DNA from 2 places in the Clostridium sp. JNZ J1-5 genome. Region 2 is predicted to be linked to the other one. Evidence: a T-box and tRNA genes for the amino acid it is inferred to sense, from the RefSeq annotation. Region 2 holds a T-box; the other holds one or more tRNA genes.

Region 1 (16,488 bases), 1.4 Mb from region 2:
ACCCTTTAGCTACAAATCTTTTCCGTAAGGCTCAAACCCTTAGGAAAACTAAGACCGATAAAACGGATGCATTAGTTATTGCTAAAATGCTCTTTTCTGATGATACAAAATCCTATTCACCAGTATCATATCAGATTCAAGAGCTAAAGTCACTAACTAGACATAGATATCGTTTAATCGGTTATAGAGGAAAATTAAAAATATCAATAACAAGACTAATAGATATCATGTTTCCTGAACTACCTAAATACTTTTGGTCAATTCATCAAAATTCCTCTTATTGCCTCCTGTCGGAGTTACCTGGTCCGCAGGACGTGGCTAATTGCCATCTCACTAAGCTTACTAGTATTCTAAGTAAGGCTTCTAGGGGCAAATATGGAAAAGATAAAGCTACCGCTTTAAAAGAAGCCGCTAGGCATTCAATTGGAACTAGCACAAAATCTTTATCTTTTGAATTACAACAAACTATTAGGTTAATTCAATCAGTTCAAGCTGAGATTGATGCTTTAGACCTTCAAATAAAAGAAGTTGTTACCGAGATTAATTCTCCAATAATGAGTATTCCAGGTATCTCATATACTCTAGCAGCTATAATACTTTCTGAAATTGGAGATATAGAGAAGTTTACAAGCCCAGCTAAACTTTTAGCATTCGCTGGATTAGATCCTTCTACATATCAATCTGGTAAATACAGTGCTTCTCATACACCGATGGTAAAACGTGGCTCTACATATCTCCGTTGGGCTATACTTACTGCATCTAGAACTGTTTCAATGAGAGATTCAACCTTTGCATTATACTTATCAAAGAAACAGTCAGAAGGTAAGCATTACTATGTTGCCATGAGCCATGTTGCTAAAAAGCTTATACGTGTTGTATTTTATCTTTTAAAAACCAATACCACATTTATTCCACAAATGTAATCCTGACTTTTTAAAAAAGGCAACTAGGTTGCTTTATTTGTCATGCACTTTTTTAAGAAACTAAAAATATAACTTTTCTTTTAAAATTACCTTGACTTCATATAGTTAGTCTAATTTAAGGTACTAAAAGTTAGAAGTTATATAATTCATTAAGGGAATTTTGAGCAAGTCTTAGAAGTTCTTAACGTAGCGAAGATTCTCTGTTGAATTATATAACTTCGATTTTTAGCACCTTATTTTGTAGTTACCAAGGTCGCTATTTTGCCGCACTATACTTAAAGTACGTTTCTTTTCCACATGAGAACGGCATTTGTACCATCCTCGTAATAATTTTTTCTAATACCTTCTTCAATAAAACCATACTTTTTATATAGATTTTTAGCTACGGTATTAGTTTCTCTGACTTCTAAAGTTATAGATGGTATTTCTAATTCCTTACAGATATCGATTATATTTTCGATGAGAACATTGCCTGCACCTATACCTCTAAAATCAGGATCTACTGCGATATTTGTTATATGGGCCTCATCTATAATAATCCATATTCCAGCATAACCTATAACTATATCGTCTTTTTTTACTATGATATATCTTGTAAATTTATTTCTTAATTCATTTTTTAAAGATTCCAAACTCCATGGAGGATTGAAACATATATTATTTATTTCTAGAACATCTATAACATTACTCTCATCCATAGGGCAGATAAATAAATCATTCATTTGTAAGTCCCCTTACTTTATTTTCATATTCTCTTTCAGCTTGAGACTTTTTAAGATAAATAGGTGAAAAGGTTAATAGGCTATCATTAAGTCCCTTTTTTAGATTTTGCAATCCTAGTTCACCAAGGGAAGATGCTCTAGTTAAATTTATGTTTGCAGGAGCAAAGTATACGTTGTTAAGACTACTAGAAAGCTTTTCACTAAATTTATATACACCATCACCTATAAAGCTAACGGATTCTGATTCATTATCTTTTATAAGAGAAATTAGTTCATCGATATGAAGAGCCATATAGTCTGTAAGCCTTTCTAATTTTCCCTGAGTAAATTTATATAAAGCTGTATAAACATTATCTCTTAAGGCGTCCATTATTGGACATATAATTCCACTAGTATAAGCCAAATTGTAAGCTAGGCCGTCTAAAGAAGAAATACCAATAAGCGGTTTATTTGTGCCCTGAGCTAACCCTTTTATAGTGGCCATGCCAATTCTAAGACCTGTAAAGGAACCAGGACCACTTGATACTACAAACCCATCAATATTATCTAAATCTAAACTTAAATTTTTAAGCAAGGCATCTATTTGAGGCATTAATATAATAGAATGCTGTTTTTTATCATTAAATGTTATTTCTCCAAGTAATTTTCCATCTTCTACAATAGCACAGGAAGCACTTGCTGATGAAGAATCTACGCTAAGAACTCTCATATTTTAATCTCCTTTACGTAATCATATCTGCTGCCATTAAATTGTATATCTATTTTTCTAAAGTTTTCTCCCTTGTCAGGAAGCTTTTCTATTGTAATCTTAATATGTTCTTTTGGAATTAATTCTCCTATATAATTTGCCCATTCAATTATGGTTACACCATCTCCGAATATGTATTCATCAAAGCCTATAGCTTCAATTTCATCAGGATCGTTAACTCTATATACATCAAAATGGTATAATTTATGCCTTCCATTATATTCATTTACTATATTGAAAGTGGGACTAGTTATATGGTCCTGGATGCCTAGTCCTGTGGCTATGCCCTTTGTAATATGAGTTTTACCAGTGCCTAAGTCACCTATTAGGCAAATTATATCTCCGCTTTGTGCTCTTTTACCTATTTCAACACCTAAATTAATAGTTTTATCAACATTATCAATTATAAACTCCATGTATATTCACTCCTAAGTTTAATACGTTATAACCAAATAGCTATACTAGTTATTTTATACTAAAATAGGATAAAATAAAAGTAGATAACAAGCAAAGGCACTCTTTAAGAGTGCCTTATTGAATTTAAAATTCAACCTATGTAAGTTTTTATAGTTGCTAGCTAAGGGATAAAGCGTTTTTTAAATGATTTAGAGCGCTTTTGCAAATAAGATTTTCATTTGCCATACTGTCCATCATAGATAGAGCTTTTTCTTTACTTAATCCATCTCTGTATGGCCTATCTTCTGTTAATGCTTGATATATATCACAAACTGCTATAATTCTAGATTCTTCACTTAAAGCTTCAGAAGACAATCCAGCAGGGTAACCTTTACCATTTAATTTTTCATGATGATTAGAAGCCCAATCTCTTATATCTTCAATATTGTCTATTTTGTCCAATATTATGTAAGTATAATATACATGAGATTTTATTATAGAAAACTCGTCTTTATCAAGAGGACCTTCTTTGTCTAATACTTTAGATGGTATAGCTAGTTTCCCAATATCGTGTAGAAGGCCTGCTATTTTCATTTTCTTGCACTTTTCTTCTGAGTATCCTAAGTATTTTGATATTTTAAGGGCGAGTTCTGAAATTCCTATAGAATGTCTAGCTGTAAAATTACTCTTAGAATCTATTATATTAGAAAAAATAAAGGCTATTGTCTCAAAATCATCTAAGTCTAGATAAATATCTAATTTAGGAGAGATATTATCCAAAATAGAGCCTATAAAGGCTATGTTTTCTAAGTCAAACCAAAATAAATCTTTAGATGCAACATCAAAAAATGCATTAGAAACTTCTGGTGAAAGTATTATACCAGCATTAGATTTTACCCAATTGATTATTCTAGTTTGTTGTTTATATGGAGGAACGTTCTCTTCATATAATAGTTCAACTAAATCAGCTAATCTTACAATTTGGCTTTCTATTGGAGTCTTATTTCCTTTTAAATTCATAGGACCAGTACCATTATAGTTTTCGTGATGATATAAAATTATATTTGATATCTTATTAAAAGTAGAAAAGGGCTGTAATATATCATAGCCTTTTATACAGTGTTCCCTTATATACCCTCCTGGAATATGACTAGATTTCAAACTATTTGTTGCTCCTATGTCGTGTAAAATAGCAGCTAAATGGAGATTTTTCATATCCTGCTTACATAAGTTTAAAGCATATCCTATTCTAAGTGCTATATAAGCAGTACGTTTTGAATGGTTAGTAAATTCATGATCTGAATAATTTATATTTGATACATCTTCAATTATATCTTCTTTATCCCCAATTGAACTAATTTCAGCTAAATCAAGAGCTATAGACATAGCTCGTATAGTCTTAGATAGACTTATATTCATGTTTTTACCTCACTTTGAAATGTTATCATTAATTTTATAATAATTCTAACACAATATTTTTTATTATAAAACATAGTATTTGTAAAATCTATAGTTTAATTAGTATAATTTGCCACAATACATGCTTTAAGTATATATTATGGTAAATTATATATGATATAAAAAATTTAAGAGTTTAGGTGCTTTAAGTTAATTAAATAAGTATTAAAAAATATGTTGCATATGTTTAATATGCATGATATAATATTAATCGTGTCGAAGGGGTATGGCTCAATTGGTAGAGTAGTGGTCTCCAAAACCATTGGTTGTGGGTTCAAGTCCTACTGCCCCTGCCATTTTCAAAACGGAAAAAACAAAAACTGAACAAAGTAAAAAATCGCACTAAGTTTATAAGAGCTTGTGCGATTTTTTTATATAAAAATATTTTTAATCATTTCATATAGCTAAGATTGTATAAAGGTGATTTAATAAATATGTAGCTATGAATTATAATTAGTTATATTTTAAAGTAAATAAAGGTCATGATATAGATAATATAAAGAATAAAACAAGTATATTTGGAGGTGCTGTAATGGATGAAAAAAAATTAGAATTTACTATTTTTGTATTGAAAGTCTGTCAGAAAAACTAGGAATGGGTGCTAAAAAAGTAAACAAGCTAATTAAGGATACAAACTATGAAGAGAAAATTATACGAGAAAACCTAGTTTTGTTAATTCACAATCGTAGAATAGATTCGTAATCAAATTATAAACTTGGAGAGATTGAATGATAACAATAAAAAAATTTAAAAACACTTTGTTAGATGAAATTAGACAATTAGAAATAGCAGAATACCAGAAGGATTATGTAAATGTTGATTTTGATGAGATACTAAAAATGGTTCAACATCATCCGAATATGAATGTATTTGGAATATACAATGATAATATCATTGTAGGTTTTGCATGTTGTCTTTTAGATAATGATGGAGATATGAATTTGCTCAAATTTATGATTGATTACCGTTATCAAGGAAACGGGTATGCAAAAGTAGCTCTAGGACTGATATTGGACTTAATGAAACCATTTGCGGCTAAAGGGGAATTATGGCTAAGCATGCACCCTCAAAATGTTGTAGCAATTAAACTTTACAAAGAAATTGGATTTTTACAACAGAAAACACAATTTGATGCTGACGATGAGATATTTTTCAAATACATTTTTGCTTAATAAGTACAAATTTTTGTTAATGCAAAATCTCTAAGACCAATCTGAGTAGTAACATTTAATTTTAGTGAAAAATAGGTAGAAATAAGATTTATTATATTTACACAATTCTTCCTTCGGAGGAACAGGTTTCATAATTACACATTATATAAAATATGATAAGATAAAATACGAAAATTAACATTATACGAGGAGGAATTTTAATGCCGAAATTAATAAATTGTAAAGCATGCGGACAAGAGATTGCAAAAGGTGTGAAAAAGTGTGTTCATTGTGGAAAAGATCAAAGAAACTTTTTTATGAAACACAAAATTTTAACTGGAATTATTATATTATCTATATTAGGTGGAATTGCATCAATAGGAAATAAGCCTAAAAAAGTAGGCGAAACTAAGCCTACTACTGCATCTACAACAAGTGCAAAAACTAATAAAAACGAAACTAAAACTTTTAAAGTTGGAGATATAGTTCAACTAAGTAATTTCAGATTTACAGTAAATAAGGTATATACAGTAAAAGGCGATGAATTTTCAAAACCAAAAGACGGAAATGAGTTTGTTGCTATAGATTGCACTGTGGAAAATACATCTGATAAAGAACAAGCTGTTTCATCAATGATGATGTTTAAAGTTGTAGACAAAGATGGAAGAGCTTGTGAGTATTCTCTTATGGGTCAAACTGCGGCAAAAGCTGGACAATTAGATGGAACTGTTGGTGCTGGAAGAAAGCTTACAGGTGTATATGTAGTTGAAGTTCCAAAAGGTCAAACTGGATTAGAAATGGAATTTGATGGTTCACTTTTAACTAGTGGGCAAGTAGTTGTAAAATTAAACTAAAAAACTTACATCTGATTAATTTCAGAGATTTTATTTTATTCTAGAGAAGTAAATATTTTATTGCAAAGGCTATTTTTAAGTAGTATACTAATTAGCACAAACTATATAGATTAATAAACTTAAAACTTATGTAGGTGTATACATATATAGTATGGGAAATGGTTTAGAGCCAAAATAGAACTCCAAAACCGTTGGCTGCAGGTTCAAGTCCTATTGCCCATGCCATTTCCAAAACGGAAAAAACAAAAACTAAACAAAGTAAAAAATATCGCACTAAGTATATAAGAGCTTGTGTGATTTTTTTATTTAAAAATATTTTTAATCATTTGATATAAGTTTTATCATACCTTCCTGATCCTTATTCAATAAAATAGCTGAAAACTCTGTAGCAGTTGATGCAGAATTGTTCTCTACTGCTTGTTTAAAAAATATTTTAAAAATGCTTCTTATGAATCTGGACTCTAATATATAATCTTTCTATTAAATGCAACGAAACTTCATATCATGGTATAATCTTTTTTAAGAATCATTTACCAGAATGTAAAAAGGATGGATTTAAGAAATATGAATTATGATGTATTATTTAATGAGTTTCAGTGTATTGAGTCAAAGGATTTAACTTTAAGAAAAATTGAAATATCTGATTTAAATGATCTTTATGAAATTTATAGTAATGAGAAGTTATATAGTTATAAACCTGGAAATGCTAAAAAAACTATAGATGCTGTTGAAAATATGATTTCCCATTTTGAAAGAGACTTTAAAAAGAAGAAAACTATTTTCCTAGGTATCTGCCTAAACGATGCCTCACAAAAGCTTGTTGGAATTGCTGAAATTTTTGAGGTTAATCAACGTGTAAATTTAGTCAATATTGGATATACATTAAATGAAAAGTATTGGGGGAGGGGCATTGCTACTAAAGCTGTTAAGATATTGATGGATTATTTATTTGAGGTAATAGATGTAAATAGGATACAAGCCTATATTATGCCAATTAATGTTAAATCACAAAATGTTTTAATAAGAAATGGTTTTATAAAGGAAGGGACAATTAGGCAAGGTTTTATATGGACAGGTAAAGGTGTTGTAGATTTGGAAGTATATTCAATTCTAAAGTCAGATGTCAGTAAATAATTGATGAAGATAACTCATTCAATAGGAAAAACTTTTAAAGGAGTTAAATTACAGGATTGTGTAACTTAACTCCTTTTTTACTAAATATCTAAATCTTTTATTAATGATTTAAGACTGTTTGCAGAAGCTCTAAGCTGAGAAGATTCTTCTTGGTTTATAGGTATTTGGAATATTTTTTTAAGCCCAGTTTCACCTATCATACATGGTGCTCCAATGTATACATTATCTATTTCGTATTCACCATTATATAGTGCAGATATAGGAAGTAAGGCATTTTCATCATTTACTATAGCCTTTACTATTCGGGTAACAGCAAGAGCAACTCCGAAATTTGTATATCCTTTACCTTGAAGAATATCGTATGCAGAATTTACAACTTGTTTGCCAATTTCTTTTTTTATTTCATTATTAAAATCTTCATTGATGGCTTTAAAGTAGGAGTCTATGTTTATTCCATGGATGTTGGTTTGACTCCATAAAGGAACTTGTGAATCTCCATGTTCTCCGATTATTAAAGTATCTATATCTTTTGAATCGATGTTATATTTTTTTTCAAGAGTATATTTTAACCTTAATGTATCAAGAACTGTTCCGGAACCTAAAACTCTATTATGTGGGAAGCCAGACAGTTTATAAGTAACATAAGTTAATATGTCTACAGGGTTTGATACCACTAAGAGTATAGCGTTGGGGTTATATTTAACAATCTCAGGTATCATAGATTTAAAAACTTTTAGATTTTTATTTACGATATCAAGTCTTGTTTCTCCATACTTTGGGCCAATACCAGCAGTTATGATTACAATATCAGAATCGCTAGTATCTTTATATTCTCCGTGTATAACTTTTACATCACCAAGAGCAGAAGTAGCGTGTCCTATATCCAAAGCTTCAGCTTTAGCTTTATCGTTATTTAAATCTACTAAAACTATTTCTGAAGCAATTTTTTGAAGTGTTAAAGCGTGAACGATAGTAGATCCTACATAGCCAGCTCCTATTACAGAAATTTTGGCATTGTTTATTGACATTAAAAGCACCTCCAAGGTTAAAGTTGTTCAATAATAGTAGCATAAGTAAATAATTAAATATTATTAATATTATTATCTACACTAATATAACTAAAATAAGCAATATTAAAAAATAAAAATCGATAGTTAATTTATTAACAAATATGTTTTATTATATATTGATTTGCAAATAAAATCAATATATTTTTAAATGATTTTCTCCTTTTTACTACAAAATTTACATTTTACATTTATTTTTTTAAAAAAATTATGAATATATAATAAAAGTACTATAAAAGATAGTTAGTTAATTAACTAACTATTAGGAAAATTAAACATTAATATAATTTATCTATTGGTTAAGACTAATATAAGAAGTTTTTATATGATTAATTATTACAAAAAATTTTTATAAATTAAATTTTATCTTAGCTTAAAGTTTAAGATTAATTTTTGGAAGGTGGGTGAAAACGTGACTAGAAATAAAAGAGTTGCCCTTTATATGCTATATATTTTTATTGCTAATATTTTTATAAATTTTGGTTTTATCGATAAAGTAAATTCAAAAGAATATTTTACTGAAGAAACTCAGATGGAAAAGATAATTTATTTGACCTTTGATGACGGACCAAGTAGCGTTACGCCTAAAGTGCTAGATGTATTAAAAGAAAAAAACGTTAATGCAACTTTTTTTATTATAGGAAATCAAATTAAGGGATATGAAGAAGTTGTAAAGAGAATTTGCAATGAAGGACACAGTATTGGACTGCATACCTATACACATAAATTTAAAAATATATATTGCAGCAAAGAAGCATTTATTAAAGAAATGTATAGTTGCAGAGATGAAATAGAAAAGGTTGTAAATGTTTCACCAAGTATAATTAGATTTCCTGGTGGAAGTAGAAGTCGTTTAAATAAAGAATTTTTAAAAGAACTCCATAATCTTAATTTTAAGATATATGATTGGAATATGGTTATTCCCGATGGAATGAATCCAAAAGCACCTCCAGATAAATTGTTTAGAGAGGCTACAAAAAAAAATAGATAATGATAATAATATTATATTATTAATGCATTGTGATTATATGCATGAAAATACTTGTAAAGCACTACCAAGAATTATAGATCACTATAAAAAACTAGGTTATACTTTCAAGATTATTAATGAAAATACTCCAGAATATTATTTTCCCATAAAATGATAATTCGAATTTTAATTTTATTATAAATTTTGGTAAGCTAAGTATATTTTTAAAAATTCAGCTGCATTGTAATCAAAAATTACAGTTAGCTGATTTTTTATGAATTTTTTTATAGCAGATAGGTATAGTTGAAGAAAAATTCAGAGCTTAATTTTACAATTCATATGTTAAAATAACAATTTAGTATTAAGATTATACATTAATTAAAGAAATAGGAGAAAGCATAGTTCAGGGATACTATTTTTACAGACTACTTCTAAAAAATGAGATAGACAAGCTGTTCAAATTAAAAACATCTTATAGTTTTTATAAGTAGAATAATTCTTGAATATTTAGTATTAGCATTATTATATAAAATATAAACTAAAATAAAAATTAAACGATAATAGTTATTATAAAATATTGTTTTAATAATGAAATCGTTTAATATAATTAAACATTAACATAATATAATAAAGGAGTGATAAAGGTGGGAATAATCAAAAATTTAAAAATCAAGACTAAACTATTATTATCTTTTACATCTATGGTTCTAGTTATTATACTTGTGGGTGGCATTGGAATCTATAGCGTTGAAAAAATAAGTAAAAATGGAGAGACAATGTATAGTTATAACATTAATAGCATTAATGAGCTACACTTGTTGACGGAAAATTTATTAAACATAAGGGCAGAGCTCCAAGGTTTAGTGTTTATAGATAGAAATGAAGTTGGAAAGCAAGAAAGGTTAAATAAATTAGAACAATTAAAAAAAGAGAATATAGGATATATGGAGGTGTATGATAAGCTACCTTTATCAGATAAAGCTAGGAGCATTTGGAATGTATTTAAAGGACACCTTGAGACCTACAGGATCGTTAGAGATAAAATGATTGGATTTGTTAAACAAAATAATTATAGTGAAGCAGAAAAGTATTGGCCAGAATTTCAGAAGGCAAGATCTAATATGTTTAATTCCATAAGCGAATTGATAAAGTTAAATGAAACTATGGCAAAGGAAAAAAATGATGAAAATGTATCATTACATAATAATGTAAGTAAATTATTGATTTTATTTATGATAATAGGTTTAATTGTAGCAATTTCTTTAGGAATGATTATTGCAATATATATTTCAAAATCAATAAAAAAGGGCTTAGAATTTGCAGAGGCTATTGGTAATGGAGATTTATCTAAAAAAATAAATCTTAATAGCAAGGATGAGCTTGGGCAACTTGGTACTTCATTAGATAATGCAAGGCATAATATAAAAGAATTAGTAAATGAAATTATCCAGCAATCTGAAGAAGTAACCGCTACAAGTGAGGAACTGTCTGCGACTGTTGAAGAAATAACTTCAAAATTTGAGAGTATAAACAATTTTACTGGAGAAATAGTAAAAGAGACACAAGAAGCAAGTGCTATTACAGAAGAAATCTCTGCTTCTGTGCAAGAAGTGAACTCAGGTGTAAGTGAACTTTCTAATAGGGCAACAGATGGAAGTAATGAATCTTTAACAATAAAAGAAAGAGCAAAAGAGATAAAAGAAAAAGGAAATACATCAAAAATATCTGCAATAAACCTATATGAATTAAAACAAAGTAATATTGTTAAGGCTATAGAAGAGGGGAAAGTTGTTAATGAAATTAAGATAATGGCTGATTCTATAGCACAAATTGCAGAGCAAACTAATTTACTTGCTTTAAATGCAGCAATAGAAGCTGCTAGGGCAGGAGAACAGGGTAAAGGATTTGCAGTGGTAGCAGATGAAATAAGAAAGCTTGCAGAACAATCTTCAAATAATGTAAAAAATATTCAAAATGTTATTATAAAAGTACAAAATTCTTTTGAAAATTTATCAACTAACTCTCAGGATATCCTTCAATTTATTGATAAAGATGTTAAAGGAGATTATGATTTGTTAGTTGATACAGGAAACAGCTATGATGAAGATGCTCAATTTGTAAGTAAAATGTCTGAAGATATAGCATCCATGTCTGAAGAAATAAATGCAACAGTAGATGAAATAGCTAAAGTAGTTCAAAATATTGCATCTTCAGCACAAACAACAGCTGCTAATTCTACTGAAATAATGACTAGTATTAGGGAAACTACACAAGCCATGGAACAAGTTGCGGCTACTTCTCAAAGCCAAGCTGAAATTGCTGAAAAACTAAATAATCTAATACAAAGATTTAAATTGTAAAATATAAATTAAATAAAAGTAAATGTTCTTGGAACAATAGCTTTAGTACGGTATAAATATGGTATTATAAGATAAGGAAACAAAATGAAGGCTAACTTATTTGCCTTCATTTTGTATTTTGTCTATAATAGCTTTGAAATCAATGGTTTTTAGAGGAGAACATAATTATGTTTTTTTTCGATATTTTGGGAATTAATAGTAAAGAAAAAGAATTAAGATACGTTAATAATGTTGTATGTAAAAAAGTGCGGAAGGTAATTAAATCTTCTTTTAAAATATGTTCTAACTGTGGAGAAAAGGTAAAATAGAGTAAGTCTAAAATTTCTCAATTTAATGTATGTGCTTCCGTAGACAGTAAGAAGATAGAGTGATATAATTACACTGTTTTGCATATAGTATTAAATATTATATTAGGAGATATATAATATGAAGAAAGTAATTATTTTGATCATATTACCTATTTTTTTATTTTTAGGATGTACAACAGATAATATAGAACCTTCTAATAAAGTGATAGACAATAAAAATGTTAATGTACAACAAAATAATATTAAAAATCAAAAATATAGCTTTGGACCTATGGCGGATTTATCTAAAATTGATGATCAAACTAAAAAAGAATTACAAGTCTTTCTTAATAGGTTAGGAGATGTACCTAAAGATAAAATTACATTTAACATAATGAAAGCAGAATTTCATGAAGACGGATCTTTAGTCATTGATCTATTTGTCCGCAGCGGACATCCCTATACTATATTCGATATAGATGCAAAACTAGAAGTTATACAAGAAGGAAAGACAGTTGCATCAGCTAACTTTAATTTTGTAAAAGAAGAATTTGGAGAATTGCCTGCAAATACTTCAAGACCTTGGTCAATTTTATATTTTCCAGAAGATATAAAGGATAAAAATATTAATTTAGATAAAATAACCTTAAAGGGTGTTGATTATCAATATGAATATTAAAATCTTGACTAGAAGTATATTGTATAATGCTTTTAATCAAGATTTTTTATTTTTGGATTGATAGAAATATGGTAAAATATTTTAGAGAGCAATATGAATGGAGGAAGTTCAAATGCTAGAGTACGACATAGTCATTATAGGTGGAGGACCAGCAGGCCTAGCAGCGGGGATAAGAGCTAAAAAAGAAGGAATTAATAAGGTCTTAATATTAGAGAGAGAAAGTTGTCTTGGAGGAATACTTAATCAATGTATTCATAGCGGATTTGGGGTTGAGACTTTCGAAGAAGAATTAACAGGTCCAGAATATGCAGAGATATTTATTAAAAAAATTAAAGAAATGAATATAGAATATAAATTAAACACAGATGTATTTGATTTTAATAGAGATAAGGTAGTACTAGCTGTCAATGAAGAAGATGGTATACTTGAAATCAAAGCTAAGGCAGTTATCTTAGCTACAGGATGTAGGGAAAAGCCAAGGGGGGCTATAAATATAGCTGGAAGTAAAAGTGCCGGAATATATACTGCAGGAACAGTGCAAAAATTTATAAATTTAGAAGGATATATGCCAGGAAAAGAGGTTTTAATTTTAGGGTCAGGAGATATAGCTCTTATAATTGCAGAAAGACTTATTCTAGAAGGTGCCAAGGTAAAAGCTATTGTAGAAGTTATGGATTATGTTGAAGGAAGTGAAAAGAACTTAAAAGAATGTGTATATGATTTTAACATACCACTAAAACTATCTTATACAGTATTAGATATACAAGGTAATGATAGAGTGGAGGGAGTTACTATTGCTAAAGTTGATAAAGATAAAACCCCTATAAGAGGAACAGAAGAATTTATTAGTTGTGACACAATAGTTCTATCTGTTGGATTATTCCCTGACAATGAACTTGTCAAAAGAGCAGGCATAAAAATTTCTTATTCTACTAAAGGACCAGAAGTGAATAACGCAATGGAAACGGAGATAGAAGGGGTATTTGCTTGTGGAGATTTACTATATGTCCATAACCTTGTAGATAAAATAACAGAAGAGGGGTACAGGGCAGGAGGAAACGCTGCTGATTATGTTAAGAAAATAATATAATTTAAGTTATATGCTTAGTATAAACAAATAACCTATGGACTTTAATTCCATAGGTTTTATTAAAATAATTTTTTTAGGCATGATTTACAGATCAACATCTTGCCTTTATTTGCAGATATAATATCTTCTTTATTTTTTATTAAATTACCACAGATTTCGCATGAAATAAGGCTATTATTATTTTTTTTAGATTTCTTAGGATATAACCCTTCAGATTTTTTGTTAGAAGGAGGAGAATATTCTATTGATGGTATAGGCTCTTCTCTTTTTTTTATTTCATAATTCATACAATAAGTACTTTCACCAAATAGTTCTAATTCAAAACGTGGATTTTTATCATCATAATACTCTTCTATTATGAGCCTTCTTATTTGAGCATCGTTTATTATAAGTCCACTCTTTTCTATGCCATCAAATATGCTTTTAGGTATATTTGTTGTATCAGGATGTCTTTTTTTACTTTTATAGTACACTTTCAATATAGCAATTAGTGATTCTGTAAAACAAATATTTGGATTTTGAAGGCGTGCCTCATATGCTATTTGCTGTTCGTATATCGCATATCTATCATGATATTTTCCGGAATTAAATGGTAAAATGGATCTTCCGCTTAAATTAGACAGTTTAAAATTAGATTTAGAAATTGGAGAACCTTGTATTATAATTTTAGCATAATTGTTAGACATAATATTAACTCCTTTAATAATAGGATGAATCTAGCAAGTTAATTATAGCACATATGTTCGATTAAATTAATATTAAATTTGTGCTATATTAAAATTAGATAAATCTACCTTAATTATTTGCGGATTTATGTTATATAAAGTATAATTATTGCTGAAAATTATTAACAGATACATTAATATTTATTTATATAGGAAAGGTGAAAATATGGACACTGATATAAAAATACTTGCATTAGAAACTAGTTGTGATGAAACGGCAGCATCAGTAGTTGTAAATGGAAGAGAAGTATTATCTAATATAATATCATCACAAATTGATATACATACTAAATTTGGCGGCGTAGTTCCGGAAGTTGCATCAAGAAAACATATTGAAGCAATAAGTATAGTGGCAGAGCAAGCATTGGCGGAAGCAAAGCTTACATTTAATGATATAGATGCTATAGGAGTTACCTATGGACCTGGGCTTGTTGGGGCTTTACTTGTTGGAGTTCAGTACGCTAAAGGTCTTGCCTATGCATTAAAAAAACCTTTAATTGGAGTAAATCATATAGAAGGTCATATTAGCGCAAATTTTATTCAATATAAAGATTTAGAACCTCCTTTTGTATGTCTTGTAGTTTCAGGAGGGCATACCTTTATTGTATATATGAAAGATTATGGGGAATTTGAAGTGCTAGGTCAAACTAGAGATGATGCGGCTGGAGAAGCTTTTGATAAAGTAGCTAGAGCTATAGGGCTTGGATATCCTGGTGGACCTAAAATTGATAAAATATCAAAAGAGGGTAATAGAGAGGCTATAGTTTTTCCAAAGGCAAATTTCCATGATAAGGATTGTTTAGATTTTTCATTTAGTGGTATTAAATCAGCGGTACTTAATTATTTAAATAAGATGGATATGAAGAATGAAGATATAAATAGAGCTGATGTAGCGGCTTCATTTCAAAAAGCTGTGGTAGACGTTCTTGTAGAAAATGCTTTAAAAGCATGCAAAATAAAAAGTGTAAATAAAATAGCTATAGCTGGAGGTGTTGCATCAAACTCTTGTCTTAGAGCCTCAATGATAGAAGAAGGAAGCAAGAAGGGAATAGAAGTATTATTTCCAGAGCCTATATTATGTACAGATAATGCGGCTATGATAGGTAGTGCTGCATATTATGAATTTATAAAAGGAAAGAGAGCACCTTTAGAATTAAATGCTATACCTAATTTAAAATTAGGGGAGAGATAATAAATATTGTATAATAGTGAGCTATATTGTAAATTTTAATTAAAGCAAAATTTGAGTAAAGTGGAGGCCGTTTAATGACAGTATCAAAAGAACTAACAAAGGTTGCTGAAAAAAAATTAGCTAAAAGAAAAAAAATATATGAAGCAGCTTATGAACTTTTTACTAATAAAGGGGTAAATCAGACATCTATAGATGATATTGCTAAAAAAGCCGGCGTAGGTAAAGGAACTTTTTATCTATATTTTGAAGATAAATATGATATCATGGATAGAATAGTTTTAAGAAAAAGTTCTATTTTGTTAAAAGAAGCAATAGATAGAATAGAAGCTGACCTAAATGGAAAAACTATTACTTTTGAAGATAAGATAATTTTATTTACTGACTATGTAATAGAATATTTAAAAGAAAACAAAAAACTATTAAAGCTTATAAATAAAAATTTATCTTGGGGAATATTTAGAAAAGCTCTAAGGGATCCTAAAAATCATGGAGAAGTAGAGAGAATTAAAAAATTCTTTTCAGATAATAATAGGATATTGAGAATTGATATAGATTTAGATATGGAGGAAAAAGTAATATTCATGCTTATTGAGCTTATAAGTTCTGTATGTTATAGCTCAATAATACTAGAAGAACCGGATAATATAGATAACATGAAACCTATACTATTTATTATGATTAAAAAGATGCTGACTTAGAAGAATAAGTTAATTTTTAGAAAATTTTTATGAT
Region 2 (16,488 bases):
ACTAGAGGTTTCAATGCTATTTTCATTACTTGAAGCTTCAATGGTAGATTCTTCTGTATTAGTAGTTTCTGTGTCTTCAGCTTTTTCTTCCTCCACTGTCTTCTCAGTAGTTTCAGAAGTATTTGTTGGTTCATAATTTTTCTTGATTTTGTTTACTTTCCAAGATATTTCATATTTATCTTTGTTTATGCTTATCAACTTTTCTGAGTTAGACTTTTTAGCTATTTTAACCTTAAAGTCATTTTTCTTATTTTCTAATATACTGTTGCCCTGGTCATCTTTAGCTTCCACTAAAGTATTGTCTATATCCTGCCACTTGCCGTTTTCCTTGTAGTGAACCGGCTCTTTGTATATTACTGCTTCATATGTATTGTCTTCAAGCAAAAAGTGTTTTATGTTCTCTTCTCTTTTTTCTTCCACCTCTTTAACTATATTAGGGGGATTTTTAGTTTTAACTTCTGTTTCCTTAAATTCAGGCTCTACATAGGCTTGTTTACCATTTAGTGTCTCTGCAAATGCTTGTGTTGGAATCACTGTAACAATAAAAAAAGCCACTAAAAGCCTGGATATTAATCTTTTGTAACTGTTCACCATATTTCCTCCTTTGTTTTAAATGTTAATATTTTGTTAATATAAGTGTATAACACCTAAATGGAAGGCTTCAAGGAGTAATATATGGCATGTCATGAACATATTTCCTAAAGTGTAGTATTATAATCATTTTGCATGGCGTAGCCGCACTGTATTGCAATCAGAAAATACTAGTATAACTTCAACAGGCTTCGCCTAAAACCCTAACACCCTCATCGGGTTAAGCGCTCTGCGCTTCTCTAATAAGTCAATTAATCTGATGACTACCATCCGTAACACTCTCACTTCTAAAGTGAGAGATAACGGCTGCTACGTCCCTAGATAAGGGCTTCTAAGCTTCAACTGGAAGAAAAACTCCATCTGAAGCCAAGAATCCTCTTTATATAATACTTACAAGACCAATAAATTAGCTATATTCTAAATAGTAACTACTACAGTTCTTAACATACGTTTTATTTGAGTAATAGCGGCCTTGATTTGCCAACTTTAAGGTACTAAAAGTCAGAAGGTGTATAATTCATTAAGAGAATTTTGAACAAGTCTTAGAAGTTCTTAGTTTGTGAATTTAAAAATTACCGTAATTCCCGCCCAGGACGGGCGGGAGCCAGGTCTGCAGCAGGACGCTGCATAGAACTGGGTAGGGAATTTTTAAAGGCACAAACTTAGAACTTCTTGACGAAGCGAAGATTCTCTGTTGAATTATACACTTTCGATTTTTAGCACCTTACTTTGTACTTTCAATGCCGCCATTTTGTCGCATTATTCTTATATTACTAATTACAATTAAAAAATGTTATAATATTTATTGTTATTAAAGTTAAACTTAATATAGATTATAAGATTAAAACAAATACGGAGGCATTTGAATGTACAAATTAATTGCACTTGATATGGATGGCACTTTATTAAAAGAGGATAAAACAATATCTAAAGAAAACTATGAAGCTATACAAAGCGCTAGAGAAAAAGGTGTAAAAATTGTTTTAACAACTGGAAGACCTAAAAAAGGAATTGAGAATTATCTAGAAGAATTAGATTTAGTTGACGATGATGAATATTGTATAACCTATAACGGCTCTCTAATTGAAAATTCTAAAACCGGAGAAATACTTACCAAGACATTAATGACTTTAGATGATGCTCATTTTTTATATGAATTAAGTAAAAAGCTAGATGTAGATATACATGCTTTAACTACAACAGGGTGCATCTCACCTAGGTATAATAAATATACTGAATTAGAAGTATCTATGAATAATATTCCTTTTGAAGAAGTGGATTTTAATACTATAGATCCTTCTACTGAAATAGTTAAATTTTTATTTGTAGGATCTGAAGAAAAAATTTCTTCAGTAATAGAGCAATTACCCAGGGAATTATATGAAAAATATACTATAGTAAGAAGTTATCCACTTTTCTTGGAATTCTTAGATAAAAATGTAAGTAAGGGTGCTGCAGTAAAAACTTTAGCTGAAAGACTTGAAATAAAACAAAGCGAAGTTATATGCATAGGGGATGCCGGAAATGACATCCATATGATTCAATACGCTGGACTAGGTGTTGCCATGGGAAATGCCTTTCCTGAAGTTAAAAAGGCTGCAAATTATATTACTTTAACTAACGAAGAAGATGGAGTAGCTCATATTATAGATAAATTTATTTTAAGTGATTTTGAACTTGATTTACTACTTAATAGCTAGATAGTATAAGTAATATGAATTAATATAAACATCATTTTTAGGTTTGATTGTTAGGAGGTGTTGTGTGATGTATAAGCTTATAGCTATTGATATAGATGGTACTTTATTAAAAAATAATAAAACTATATCACCTGAAAATTTTCAAGCAGTAAAAAAGGCTAAGGAAAAGGGTGTAAAAATTGTTCTATCTACAGGAAGGCCAATTCAAGGACTTGAGAAATACTCACAGCAATTGGGTTTAAGTGAAACTGAAGATTATGGAATTGCTTGTAGTGGCGGATTTATTAAGTGTTTAGGAACTAATGAAGTAATATTCGAAAGCACTTTAAAATTAGATGAATTTAAATATTTATATGCTCTTTCTAAAAAGCTAAAAATAACTTTAAACGCCCTTACAAGAGATGTAATATTGACTCCTACTTTAAATTTAACAACACAAATAGAATCTTTTTTATCGAATTTACCTATGAAGATCACTAACTTTGATACTATAGATGAATCTACAATTATAAATAGAATCGTATATATAAATGAAACTGAAAACTTTGCTAGCCACTTAAAACGTGTAATTAAAAGAAATAATATAAACTATAATCCACCTTCAAGATTAGATGGAAATGAATCTTTATCTTTTGATAAAAATAATCTTCCAAATGAATTGTTAGAAAGATTTACTGTATTAAGGCCTTCTTCAAATACTTTAGAAATTTTGAAAAAAGGTGTTAATAAAGGTACTTCAGTAAATTTGGTAGCAGAAAAGTTTGATATAAAACCTGACGAAATAATATGCATTGGAGATTCAGATAATGATCTAGATATGATTAAATATGCTGGCCTTGGTGTGGCTATGGGAAATGCTCCAGATGAGGTTAAATCTGAAGCTAATTATATCACTTATACTAACGAAGAAAATGGACTTGCTCATGTTATAAATAAATTTATACTTGAAGAAAATGAAGAAAAAGCAGTGTAAAAACTGCTTTTTTCTATTTATCTTGGAATAAATCCAATCTTCTTTTGCATCTTTCTAAGAGTTTTATTAGCAATATAATTTGCTTTTTCAGCTCCCTTTTTATAAATAGACTCTAAGTATTCTTTATTAGATGTCAATTCCTTAACCTTTTCTTGAATTGGAGATAACTCTTCTACTATTGCTTCTGCTACATCTTGCTTAAACTGAGCATAGCCCTGACCTTCATACCTTCTTTCTATTTCTTCAAAGGTTATTCCCTTAATTACACTTAAAATTGTCATAAGATTTTTAACCCCTGGCTGATCGTCACTATATTTAACAGTTCCTAAACTGTCAGTTACAGCCCTTGATATTTTCTTTCTGATAACTTCTGGTGTATCCATTATAAAAATATATGAATTAGGGTTATCTGATGATTTAGACATCTTTTTTGTTGGATCTTGAAGATCCATTATCTTAGCTCCCTCTTTTGGTATATATGGATCTGGAATTTTAAAAGTAGGGCTATATGCACTATTAAATCTTTCTGCAATATCACGTGTTAATTCTAAATGTTGTTTTTGATCTTTTCCTACTGGAACTAGATCTGCTTGATATAAAAGTATATCTGCGGCCATCAACACTGGATAGTTGAAAAGTCCCGCTATTATATTGTTACCATACTTTTGAGATTTATCTTTGTATTGTGTCATTCTTCCAAGTTCGCCCATATATGTGTTGCAATTCAAAAGCCATGCAGCTTCTGAATGAGCTGGAACATGTGATTGTATAAATAATGTGTTCTTATCAGGGTCAATACCAGCAGCTATATATATTGCAAGAACTTCTAATGTTCTTCTTCTTAAGTCCTTTGGTTCCTGTCTTACTGTTATAGCATGCATATCAACTATGCAATAATAGCAATCATAGTCATCTTGAAGTTTAACCCAGTTTTTTAATGCTCCTAAATAGTTTCCTAATGTCAATTCTCCAGAAGGTTGTATTCCACTAAATATAACCTTCTTTTGTTCTGTATTTTCCACCATTTATCCCTCCATTTTATTTTATAATATGTAAATTTGGCTATGTTTTAAGAGATTATTAATGACCTATAATATCGAAAATAATTCTAAAAAATTAAACCCTATATAACAATTATCTTGTTATATAGGGCGTAATATACACGCGGTACCACCTAAATTCAAAACACCTAATGGTTTCCTTTTAAAGATACATAACGTATCCTGTCTTTATATCGTAAGACCACGTTTAGAACTACTCTACTTCATCCTAAAATCTCAAAGACCCATTCAGCTTAAGCATAGTTGCTGTAATCTCACCCTCTACAACTCTCTAAAAACTTGTTTTTAAGCCTACTTGCTTCTTATCATTGATTAAAATTTTACTTTTTTAAATATAATATTCTTATTATTAACTTTTGTCAATACATTTTAACTTATACATTAAATATAACCTTAAGATAGAGCATAGACTCTATCTTAAGGTTATTCTATTCATAGGAATATATAATTATTTTTTCCAAAGTCCGTGTAAATTACAATATTCTCTTGCATATAGAACTTCTTCTTCAACCATAAATACTGCTTCTGGTTTTTCACCTGGTTTTAAATATTTTCTATATACTTTATTCTCAGTGTGTATTTCTATCCATTCTATATGATGTTCTTCAAGCATTGGATGTTCTACTTCTCCAACTTTAACTTTTACTCCACCTTCTATTTTTTCAATAACTGGAACATGCTTTTCATTTGCAGCGTCTACTGTATTCTCTCCTACTAGTCTCATAGGTTTGCCACAGCAAACTAAAGTGCCTCCTGCACTATGAATTACTTCTACCATATTTCCGCATACATCGCATTTGTAAACTTGTCTTAATTCTGTCATCTTATATCATCCTCCTAGAAATAATATTAATTCTCACTTAATAATTATATTCTACAAAGATCATTATTATCCTCCTTTTTTTCAAAACTTTTCTTATAAAATATTAATATTAATTAAAGTAATTATTTATTTTAGTGAAATACTAAATCTTGAAGATAATCTATTTAAAAAGGAGATGAATTAGTTGACTAAGAAAAAGCGTATGGTTTATGGTCCTAATCAAAGAGGATATTTTGAAATAGACCCACCCAAAATGAGATCCTATTCTAAAGTAGATTACACACCTCTACCTAATCCTATACAAGATTCTATTGTTACAAATAACATAGCTTATTCAGAATTCGATTATACTTATAATGGAGAAGAGGATATATGGGGAGAAGATTATTGGGATGATTATTTTTAAGTATAACTTAATATAGTTTATAGAATAAATAATTTAAGAACTCCATGTTTATTATGGAGTTCTTAAAAATTTACTTAACCAAGTCTTGTTTTGCTGTCTTCAGTCCAATATTTTTACTTTCTAATATGACTTCTAATTTATGATCACCGCTATCCAAAAGCGGCACTATTCCATCTTCAAGGAGTTTTCCATTGAGAGTTACCTTTGACTTTTCTCCTCTTGAAACCTTTATAAAGTACTTACAATCATTGTCTCTAGTGTACTCTATTTCGAATTCTTTCCATTCATCAGGTATAACCGGCTCTATTACGAATCCTTGTTTTCCTTTAAACTTAAGCCCTAATATGCCCTCTATTGCCACTCTGTACATCCAACCTGATGCGCCAGTATACCAAGTCCAACCTCCTCTACCCAAATGAGGTTCTCTTCCATATACATCTGCTGCCATTACATATGGCTCAACTTTATATCTTTCACAGTCATAATAAGATTTTGTATGATTAATAGGGTTTAGCATGTTATAAATTTTGCAAGCCTTATTACCGTCTCCAAGCTTTGCCATAGCTAGCACAACCCAGGTTGAAGCATGAGTATATTGGCCCCCATTTTCTCTTACTCCTGGTACATATCCTTTAATATATCCAGGTTCTAAATTACTATCTGCAAAAGGTGGCGTAAGTAGAAGAACCATTCCTATATCTTCTTTAACTAAATATCTTTCTAAAGATGACATAGCTTCCCTAATGCGATCACTATCACCAGCTTTAGATATAACTGCCCAAGATTGGGATAATGAATCTATCTGACATTCATCATTTTCAACTGAACCTAGTGGTGTTCCATCATCAAAATAAGCTCTTCTATACCAACTTCCATCCCATGCATTTTTATTTAAATTTTCTTTTATGAAATCTTTCATTTCATCATATCTTTGAGCTCTATATTCATCATTTTTGGATTTACTTATTTCTTTAAAATCATCAAGTATGCTATATATAAACCATCCTAGCCAAACACTTTCTCCTCTACCTTTGTTCCCTATCTCACTCATTCCGTCATTCCAATCTCCTGATCCCATGAGAGGTATATTATGTGGTCCAAATTTTAATGATTTTTCTATAGCCTTTATACAATGTTCATATATGGTTCCAAGCTTTTCAGATCTTTTCGATACAGTATATCTTTCATCTTCTCCTTCTTTTAAAGATGCATCTTCTAGATAACCTACTTTTTCATCTAATATCTCATAGTCACCAGTTCTCTTTATATAATCTATTGTTACGTATGGCAACCACAGTAAATCATCTGAAAATCTTGTTCTAATTCCACTATCAACTACTGGATGCCACCAATGCTGCACATCTCCTTCCAAGAATTGCCTTGTAGCACTGTATAATATATGCTCTCTAGTCATATTAGGATTTACATAGCCTGCAGCCATAACATCTTGAAGTTGATCTCTAAATCCAAAAGCTCCTCCTGATTGATAAAATGCGCTTCTAGCCCAAATTCTACATACAATAGTTTGATATAACAGCCATCCATTTAGCATTATATCCATAGCCTTATTAGGAGTTTTTACTTTAATAGAATGAAGTAATTTGTTCCAATATTCTTTAATAGTCTTTAGTTCAGTTTCAACATTTTCAGCTTTAATATATTTTTCTATAACTTTTTCTATTTTTTCTATACTTTCATCTTCCCCCATAATTACAGTAAGAATCTTTTCTTCACCATCCTTGAGAGTAAATTTAGAGTTTTCTGCAATACAAGGATCCATACCAGCTCCTACAGAGTTAGACAATCCTACTTTACTTAATGCTTCTGGATGTTCTATATTTTTTCCTCTTCCTATAAACTCTGTTCTACTTCCTGTAAAACTTTCTTCCTCTCCACCTGCAATTTTTAAATATGCATAAAGATTATTGAAGCTATCACTATATGGATTTTCAGCATAAATATATTTTTTATCATTGTTTAAGTAAGTAACTATATGTGTTGATGTATTTTGGGGCACAACTCCTAGAACTGTCTGAGCAAAGTAAGTTAATGATAGCTTTCTATCCACATTAGATTTATTTTTTAACTTAACTTTACAGATCTTTACATTATCCTCACGCGGCACAAACATAGTAACTTCCCCTATTATGCCATATGCATGATGCTTAAAATTTGAGTATCCAAATCCATGTTCTATAATATATTGCTCATTATCTCTAATAGGTTTAGGAGTTATACTCCATACATCACCACTCTCTTCATCTCTAACATATAGCGCTTCAGCTGGCGTATCGCTTACCCAATCATTAGACCAAGTTGTGATTTTATTTTCTCTACTATTTTTATACCAAGTGTATGATGAGCCACTTTCTGATACAATAAATCCAAAGTTTTCATTTGCTACAACGTTAATCCATGGAGCTGGAGTATTTTTACCTTCATTTAAAACAATTACATATTGATCATTTTTTAAATCAAATCCTCCATATTCATTAAAAAATTCTAAGTCATTTACTTCAAATTTATATGGATTATAGGTACGATTATCTTCTTTAGTAGGAGCCAGCTTACTAGTTGCAATTTTAGGGAGATCTTTGTTAATTTGGTTTATTACTAATCCACTATCTCCTTCTATTACAATTCTAGATATAGCCATTAAAAGTTTAATATCTTCTTGCTCTATGATAGACTTACTGTTTAAAAATACTCCTCCAGGCTTATTTTGTTTATCTCTAGCATGGCTTGTAGCTATTAAATCTCTTATTCCATCTTGAAGCGGTTGAGTATAAGCTACATTTTGGAGATTTAAAATTACTAAATCTACTTTTAAACCTTTTATACTCCAGTATTCATGCGCATTTAGCATCTGTCGAACTAGATCCTTATGTTTTTCTTCTTTTACTATAACTAGAACTATAGGTAAATCTCCAGATATACCATATTTCCATAGAGCTGATTGCCCTCTAGCAACATCTTTTATATAGTGCTCTCTATCTTTGTATAGATTGCTTAGATATAATATTTTAGCTGCCATGTTCTGATATAGGTTTGCCTGTGGTGACTTTATTCCTAAATATTTCATCTCCACTATACCTTGACTACATGCAATTTCAAATACTCTATCTATACTTTTCATTTCTTTATATTTATTTGCAAGCTCTATAGCAGCTTCTCTTGAATCTGTTACGGCTGTAGTGTAAGAGATCTTAGAAGTTTCTCCTGGCTCTATTTTAATCCTCTTTTTTATACTTATTATTGGATCTAACACAGCTCCTACAGTATTTTTAAGTGGAACATCTTCCTCAACAGCTAAAGGATGTGTTAGATTATTTCCCCTCCCAATAAAGTTTACTCTACTAGTTTCATATTGAGTTGTGCCTATTGAATTTCCTTCTAAGGCTATACATTGAACAACATAAGGCTTCTTTTGTCCTTTTGCCCTTGGCCTTCTATTTGCAATTATACACTCAGGTTCTTGAATAAATTCACTTCTTATAAAAAGATTACTAAAAGCAGGATGAACTATATCAGAGTTGAGAGGAGCTAGAGTTACTTCGCAGTAGGATGTAATTTCTAAAACCTTAGTTTCATTTCCGTTATTTGTTAGACAAATTCTTCTTACCTCTGCATCATCTTCACTAGATACTGTAATCTCTGTATAAGTTAATATATCTCCATCTCTTCTTTTAAATTCAGCCTTATCTTGTGAAAAAATAACTTCATAGCTATCTCCTTCATTTTTGCATGGTTCATAAGTAGCACTCCAATATTTTTTCGACTTGATATCTTTTATATAAAAGAACATGCCACTACCTTCTAAGGTTACATCTTCTTTCCATCTATATATTGTCATGTCTTCTTTTTTACCATATCCACTTCCACTGTTTGATATCATAAGAGAATAGCTTCCATTTGAAAGAAGTTGTATCTCAGGCAAAGGAGTCTTAGCTGTATTGTATCTTCTAACAATTATATTTTGCTTTTCTTCTTTTAATTCTGTTAGATCAAATCTTTGTTCTCTTTCATAGACTACTCTGTTTGGAACCTTTTCCTGAAGAAGTAATTCTGTAGCCTTTACTTCAGAAATGTTATGAAATCTTTTTCTTAATATATTATCCTTTAAAGCATTATCTAAGGCCATTAAACTCATTCCTTGGTGATGAACCATAAAGCACTTTACTATTGAACCTTCATTTCCTTTTGGTATCCTATCCTTAGTATAGTCTATAGCTTCATATAAACCATATCTACCTTCTAATCCTCTATTTATAAGTTTATTTATATTATTAATAGACTCTAGAGTGTCTACTTGCAATGCTAAAATAGTAGAGTAAGGTGATACTACCAATTCATTTTTTAGTCCTCTTTTAAGTCCTATACCTGGAATTCCAAAGGCTTTATATTGATAATTTAAGCTTACATCAAAAGCTCTGTAAGCTGACTCTGATATTCCCCAAGGAACTTTTTTCATATGAGCATATCTTTTCTGACCTTCAACTATGGCTTTATAAGTTTGAGTTAAAAGTGTATTTGGATATGGTTTCATAATTAATAGGGGCATTAAATATTCAAACATTGTTCCGGTCCATGAAACAAGCCCCTTATTTCTTCCTATTATTGACATAGACCTTCCTAGCTTAAACCAATGCTTAACATCTACATCTCCCTTAGCTATGGCTATAAAGCTAGCTTGACGTGCCTCTGAAGCTAATAAATCATAATAACTTTTCCCTAAACTATCCCTTTCTACATCATATCCTATAGAGAAAAGTCCTCTCTTTTTATCATATAACATTTTAAAATCTGTATTTTTAACCATATCATTTACTTTATTTTTTAAGTTTTCTATTTTCTCTATAAACTTACTAGTTTCAGAAGCGGTATTCTCTAATAGTTTCTTTAATTCCAAATCTATACCATCTAAAATTATTTTATCAATTTCTTCATTGATACATTTCAGCGGTATTTTAAATGCTAAATCATTTAATTTACTGTTTAAATCATTTTCTCTTTCATCATATTTATCCATAAAATCAACATAAGAAAAAATATTATTAACTTCATCTAAAAGATTATTTATGTTTATCTTTATTTTATTGTTCCAATAGGAATTTTTCTCATTATAAGATTCTTCAATTTTTGAGCACTTGTTCAACAACAATGAAAGATATTTTTTTAATGAAACTAAATCTGTATCTATATCTTTTAAATTATTTAACTCACTTTCATAATAATCTTTGATCTGGAGCTCTTTATATATTTCCTCATTTGCAAGGGAAAGAGTATCCTGAATGCCATCTTTAATATCTTTATTGATAAAAGAAACATTTTTATACTCCTCTAATGCTTCTCCTATAACCCATAGATACCCAACTAAGTTACCACTGTCAACTGTTGATACATATCTAGGATGTAGCGGCTCTTTAGTTATAGTATTATACCAATTGAATAAGTGGCCTTTATATCCCTGTAAGCTTTCTATATTTTTTAATACTTTATCTATTCTATCTATATTTTCAATTAATCCAATGTATCCAAAATCATAGGCAACCAAATTTGATGTAAGTCCCATAGCTATATTAGTGGGAGATGTTCTATGGGCAACTCCATTATTAGGATCTTCTTGATAATTGTCTGGTGCTAACCAATTATTCTCTTCATTAACAAAATCCTCAAAATAAGCCCATGTCTTTCTTCCAATTCTTCTTAACATTAATTTTTGTTCTCTAGTTATTATGCAATTTTTTTCTTTTATTTCTCCACTTATATACCAAGCTACCCATGGACTTATAAACCATACTATACAAGATGGAATCATAAATATTCCTTCATCTATAGATTTATTAAAAGCTAATGCCAATAATATTACTGCTATTAAACTTCCCATCCACATTGCACTTATATAATCTTTTAATCTTTTTCCAGATTTCGCTTCAGCATCAGCAGCAGTCTGCCACTCTAGAAGATTTTTTTTACTTACAAATACTCTGTAAATAGTTCTAACTATAGCATCTACCATAAGATAGGCAACATAAGGTAAAAAACAAAATATAAGAAATACTTGCTCTAGAGCAGTTTTGCTGCTATTTATTTTACCTGACATGCTGATTCCCCTTATTGGTGATGATACAGATTCTGTAACATCAAATAGCAGCGGGCTTATTAAAGCCACTATAGCTGCCATAATCCATTTGTCATCTCCATCTGGTAAAATATCAAATGATAAGGCGATTAGCAAAATTATACAAGGAGCTAGTAAACTTCTTCTTAAATTGTCTATTAACTTCCACCTTGATAATGGCTTATTAAAATTTTTCTTTCTAATCCAAGGAAGCAACTGCCAATCTCCACGAACCCATCTATGGAGTCTTTTAGCACTTGCTATATAATAAGCAGGATAACCATCGATTAATTCTATATCAGTAACAAGAGCGGTTCTAACATACTCTCCCTCTAAAAGATCATGGCTTAATACTGAGTTTTCAGGCACTTCATCTCTTAGCATATAATTAAATGTATCAATATGGTAGATACCCTTACCGGTAAAAATACCTTCTCCAAATAAGTCTTGATAGACATCTGATATAGCTGTTGTATAAGTATCTATTCCAGTCTCCCCAGAAAAAATTCTTGAGAAAATAGTTTTATTAGCACTTAAGGTGCTGATACTTACCCGAGGTTGCATTAATCCATATCCTCTTATTACTCTTTTTTTATCTTTATCAATACAAGGCCTATTTAAAATATGGCTCATGGCTCCAATTAACTTTTTAGCACTGTCTCGCGGAAGTTGAGTATCAGAATCTAAAGTTATCACGTATTTAGCTTTATAAAGCTGTTCTATATTTCCGCTTATAATATCGTAACTTGTATTTTTATTTCCTCTGATTAGAGAGTTAAATTCTACAAGCTTTCCTCGTTTTCTCTCCCACCCTAGCCATATTCCTTCTTTTTCATTAAATTGTCTATATCTACTGAAAAAATAAAATATATCTTCTCTATCTTTACAATATTTCTTATTAAGTCTTTCTACATCTTTTAAAGCAGCTTCTATTATACGTTTATCATCTTTATTTTCCTTTTCGTTGCTATCTTTAAAATCACTTAAGATTGCAAAATATAGATTTTTATCTAAGTTAGCTAAATAATATACTTCCATACTACTTATTAATTCATAAGCTCTCTGCACAGTATCTATAATTGTTGGAATTACCACTATAGTTCTATTTTCTTCTCCAATGCCCTGTTCTAATTCTATTTTAGGCACAAACTTTGGAGTGCTTAAATTGTTAATACTCCAATTAAAAAAAGAAGTTACTATTTCACTACATGGTATTATAAGTACTAGAGCAGCAATTATATATCTCCATAAAATTTTTTCTGTATCATTTATATAACTTGAACTAAGGAATATAAGCATCATAACGATAGTTCCAGTTATTATAGTTCCTATGTAATATTGCACCGAATGTCTTTTTGTAGTATTTTTAATACTATTCAACCCTTTATCCTTAAACCCTGATTTGGATTTAAGACATTCTACTCCATTGTCTATAATATAATACCCTACATGTTTTTCATATTCTTTGCCTTCAATCATTTCTGCTTCTTTAGCACATTGAATTGCCTTTTTAGCTATAAAAGATTCAGGTTTTTTCATAACACGTGCTAACTTTTCTATCTTATGTCTATAATAATCCCTAGATTCAAAATCCATGCTAGCATATATATTTGCAGGATCATTTCTCAATACATTTTCAACAAAACTTAGTCTTTCAAAACTTTCTCTCCAATTTAACGCTTCTACCTCTCTAATAGAATTAATTGAATTTCCAATAGAAAACTGGTATGAAGCTTGTTCTTGGTGATCTAAATTTATCATTTTTTCAGAATTTGTTTCTTTCAATTCTAGCTTTTCATCTATCCAAATATATATCTCCGGAGAGTCTACCCCATTATCTCTCAATATTTTCAATAATCTTTCTGTAAAATGTGAAGTAAAATCTATATCTTCTTTAGAAATCTCTTGAATTTCTCTAGTTACTTTTTTACTTTCCACTGAACTTATTAATCTATCTGCAATTATATCGGCCTTTTCTTTTTCATTTGAATCAAATACTATTTTTTCAGTAATTTTGCTTATATTTTGTATTAGTGCTATTCTAAGCATTATAGGTAACGCCCAAATTTCACCACTGGTTAGCACAGAATTAGTTTGATATGCTTTTACAAATTTTTCTATAGTATCCTCATCTATATTTCCGTCAGTATGTGATACTAATTCAACTGCTATATGATAGACTCTTGGGTAGCCTTTCATTATACCTTTATCTATTATGGGCAGATTTTTATAGTATGTTTTAGGCATGTTATATTTAATATGTTTATATTCTTTTTCAATTAAATATAAATTATCTAAAATCCATTCAGAAGCTGGAGCTACTTCTCTTTTATTTCTAACATCTTTATCTATATGATCATAACCCTCTATTATTTTCTTGTAACTTAAATCTAAACTTTTTATAAGTTTTCTTCTACAATTTGTATTTTTTGTATAAGAATCATTTCTTGATATTTCTATAGCGTGTTTTTCTAAATCCTCTTTATTGATATCAATTACTGGGATGTCCCCTAGTATATTATTTTCAACCTTTTTTCCATTTTTTAAAGTTACATAAAGAGTCATAATAATAGCTACAGATATAAGTGTTATTATATAAGACATTTAAAGTCACTCCTTCATTACATTTATATCACTGTAAAATTTTATGCCTAACTATTGTTCCCCAAAAAGCTAAGATTAAACAAAAATAAAAAGGAACTTATGCTAAAAAACTATTAACATAAGTTCCTTTTTTATATTTTTTAAATTTTGATGGCTAATTTATTGTTTGGCTATAACCTAATTTCATTGGCAATTAAGTCTTCGTATGATTGCCTCTTGCAGATTACTTTTGCGTTTCCATCCCCTACTAAAACTACTGCCGCTCTAGGAATTTTGTTGTAATTACTAGACATAGAATAGCCATAAGCTCCAGTGCTTAATACAGCTAATATATCTCCACTTTCTACTTCTGATATTTCAACGTCATTTAAAAGTATATCTCCTGATTCACAACACTTTCCTGATATTGTTACAGTTTCTCTAGATATAAAAGATTCTACCTTATTAGCAATCACACATTCATATTGTGCTCTATATAATGCAGGCCTTATATTATCTGTCATACCCCCATCTACAGCTACATACTTTCTTACTTCTGGTATTTGCTTAATTGCTCCTACTGTATAAAGAGTAGTACCTGCATTTCCTACTATAGATCTTCCTGGTTCAATAGTTAATGATGGTAAAGTTATCTCTAATTCTTCTGAAACCTTTTCTGCTTCATCTAATATAGCTTCACAGAATTCATTAAATTTTCTTGGAGAGTCTCCACTTTCATAATAAATTCCAAAGCCTCCACCTAAATCTAATTCCTTGATTTCAAATCCTAATTTATCTTTAACCTCTTTTATTAAAGAAAGCATTATTCTAACTTCTTCTCTATAAGGTTCGATTTCAAAAATTTGAGACCCAATATGACAATGAAATCCCATTAGCTCTATATTTGTGTGCATATTAGCTTTTTGTACGGCTGTTAATGTTTGATTTTCAAGTAATGTAAATCCAAATTTAGAATCTACTTGACCAGTTTTTATATACTCATGAGTATGGGCTTCTATTCCTGGAGTTATTCTTAACAATACCTTTTGAACTTTATTGTATTTTTTTGCTATTTCATTTATTTTTTCGATTTCATAAAAATTGTCTGCAACAAATCTTCCAACCCCTAGCTTAATTCCCATCTCTATTTCTTCTATAGTCTTATTATTTCCGTGGAAATATATCTTTTCCATTGGAAAACCGCTTTTATAAGCTGTATATAATTCTCCTCCTGAAACTACATCAAGATACAATCCTTCTTCATCTATAATTTGACACATGGCTATGGTTAAAAAAGCTTTCCCGGCATAAGCTACTCTATTTATACTTTTGTCAGCCTTAAAACTTTTATAAAACATTTTACAATTATCCCTAATTAATTTTTCATCCATTACATAAAGCGGAGTTCCAAATTCCCTAGCTAATTCAATAGTACTAATACCACCTATACATAATTGATTATTTAATATTTCCATAGTTCCAAATAATTTCAATTTATAAGCCCCCATTCAATATAATATTCACCAACTAAAGATTAAATTCTTTTGCTATGATTTGAATAGCCTTTGTCTTATCTTCTTGGCTTATAGCACAAGTAATTCTTATCTCAGATGTAGTTATCATTTTCACATTTATATCATTTTCACTAAATAACTTAAACATTCTTGCTGCAACTCCTGAAGTATTCTTCATTCCAATTCCAACTACTGAAAACTTTGTAATGTTATTATCTATAGATATATACTCATCTTTAGCAAAGTTTTTAATTATACCCATGCATTCTTCCTGTTCATCTTTTGGAATTGTAAAGGAAACATTCACTTTGCCATTTAATGGTGCTGTTTGACTTATCATATCTATATTAATTTTTCTGCTTCCTATAGCTTCAAACAAATTAGATAATATATTTATATCTGAATTTATCTCTTTCAAAGTTACTGCTATATCATCATCACTGGTAGCAAGTCCTGTCACTGGCTTACTCTCTAAGTTCATTTTATCTACCCCCTTAATAACCGTTCCTTGGATATCACTATTACTCAATCCTACATATAATGGGATTTCGTATTTTTCAGCCAATTCGATAGATCTTGAATGCATAACTTGAGCTCCTAAACTAGAAAGTTCCAGCATTTCTTCATAATCTATTGCATCTAATTTCTTGGCATCTTTATATTTTCTAGGATCAACACTATATATTCCATCTACATCTGTGTAGATTTCACATATA

Evidence for each region. A T-box is a leader RNA that pairs with one kind of tRNA and senses whether it is charged. The one in region 2 lies ahead of trpS (tryptophan--tRNA ligase), so its partner is inferred to be a tRNA-Trp.
Region 1: it has a tRNA-Trp gene. The T-box ahead of trpS (tryptophan--tRNA ligase) is inferred to sense a tRNA for this amino acid. The anticodon was not compared.

The regions. Positions count from the first base shown of each region.
Region 1 covers NZ_CM132773.1:2,640,569-2,657,056, forward strand. Annotated here, with positions in the region: gene ACWW38_RS12740 (IS110 family RNA-guided transposase) at 1-923, shown strand, start outside; gene rimI (ribosomal protein S18-alanine N-acetyltransferase) at 1,199-1,645, opposite strand; gene tsaB (tRNA (adenosine(37)-N6)-threonylcarbamoyltransferase complex dimerization subunit type 1 TsaB) at 1,638-2,354, opposite strand; gene tsaE (tRNA (adenosine(37)-N6)-threonylcarbamoyltransferase complex ATPase subunit type 1 TsaE) at 2,351-2,809, opposite strand; gene ACWW38_RS12760 (HD-GYP domain-containing protein) at 2,967-4,208, opposite strand; tRNA gene ACWW38_RS12765 (tRNA-Trp) at 4,468-4,543, shown strand; gene ACWW38_RS12770 (GNAT family N-acetyltransferase) at 4,976-5,419, shown strand; gene ACWW38_RS12775 (DUF4352 domain-containing protein) at 5,716-6,252, shown strand; gene ACWW38_RS12780 (GNAT family N-acetyltransferase) at 6,817-7,386, shown strand; gene ACWW38_RS12785 (L-lactate dehydrogenase) at 7,467-8,414, opposite strand; partial or broken gene ACWW38_RS12790 (polysaccharide deacetylase family protein) at 8,896-9,598, shown strand; gene ACWW38_RS12795 (methyl-accepting chemotaxis protein) at 10,068-11,783, shown strand; gene ACWW38_RS12800 (hypothetical protein) at 11,951-12,091, shown strand; gene ACWW38_RS12805 (SLAP domain-containing protein) at 12,210-12,749, shown strand; partial or broken gene ACWW38_RS12810 (NAD(P)/FAD-dependent oxidoreductase) at 12,862-13,827, shown strand; gene ACWW38_RS12815 (RusA family crossover junction endodeoxyribonuclease) at 13,899-14,525, opposite strand; gene tsaD (tRNA (adenosine(37)-N6)-threonylcarbamoyltransferase complex transferase subunit TsaD) at 14,731-15,756, shown strand; gene ACWW38_RS12825 (TetR/AcrR family transcriptional regulator) at 15,831-16,454, shown strand.
Region 2 covers NZ_CM132773.1:1,232,995-1,249,482, forward strand. Annotated here, with positions in the region: gene ACWW38_RS05870 (DNRLRE domain-containing protein) at 1-591, opposite strand, end outside; gene yidA (sugar-phosphatase) at 1,458-2,291, shown strand; gene ACWW38_RS05880 (HAD-IIB family hydrolase) at 2,359-3,264, shown strand; gene trpS (tryptophan--tRNA ligase) at 3,282-4,289, opposite strand; T-box leader at 4,409-4,643, opposite strand; gene ACWW38_RS05890 (desulfoferrodoxin) at 4,774-5,148, opposite strand; gene ACWW38_RS05895 (hypothetical protein) at 5,333-5,554, shown strand; gene ACWW38_RS05900 (GH36-type glycosyl hydrolase domain-containing protein) at 5,625-14,279, opposite strand; gene lysA (diaminopimelate decarboxylase) at 14,450-15,751, opposite strand; gene ACWW38_RS05910 (aspartate kinase) at 15,786-16,488, opposite strand, start outside.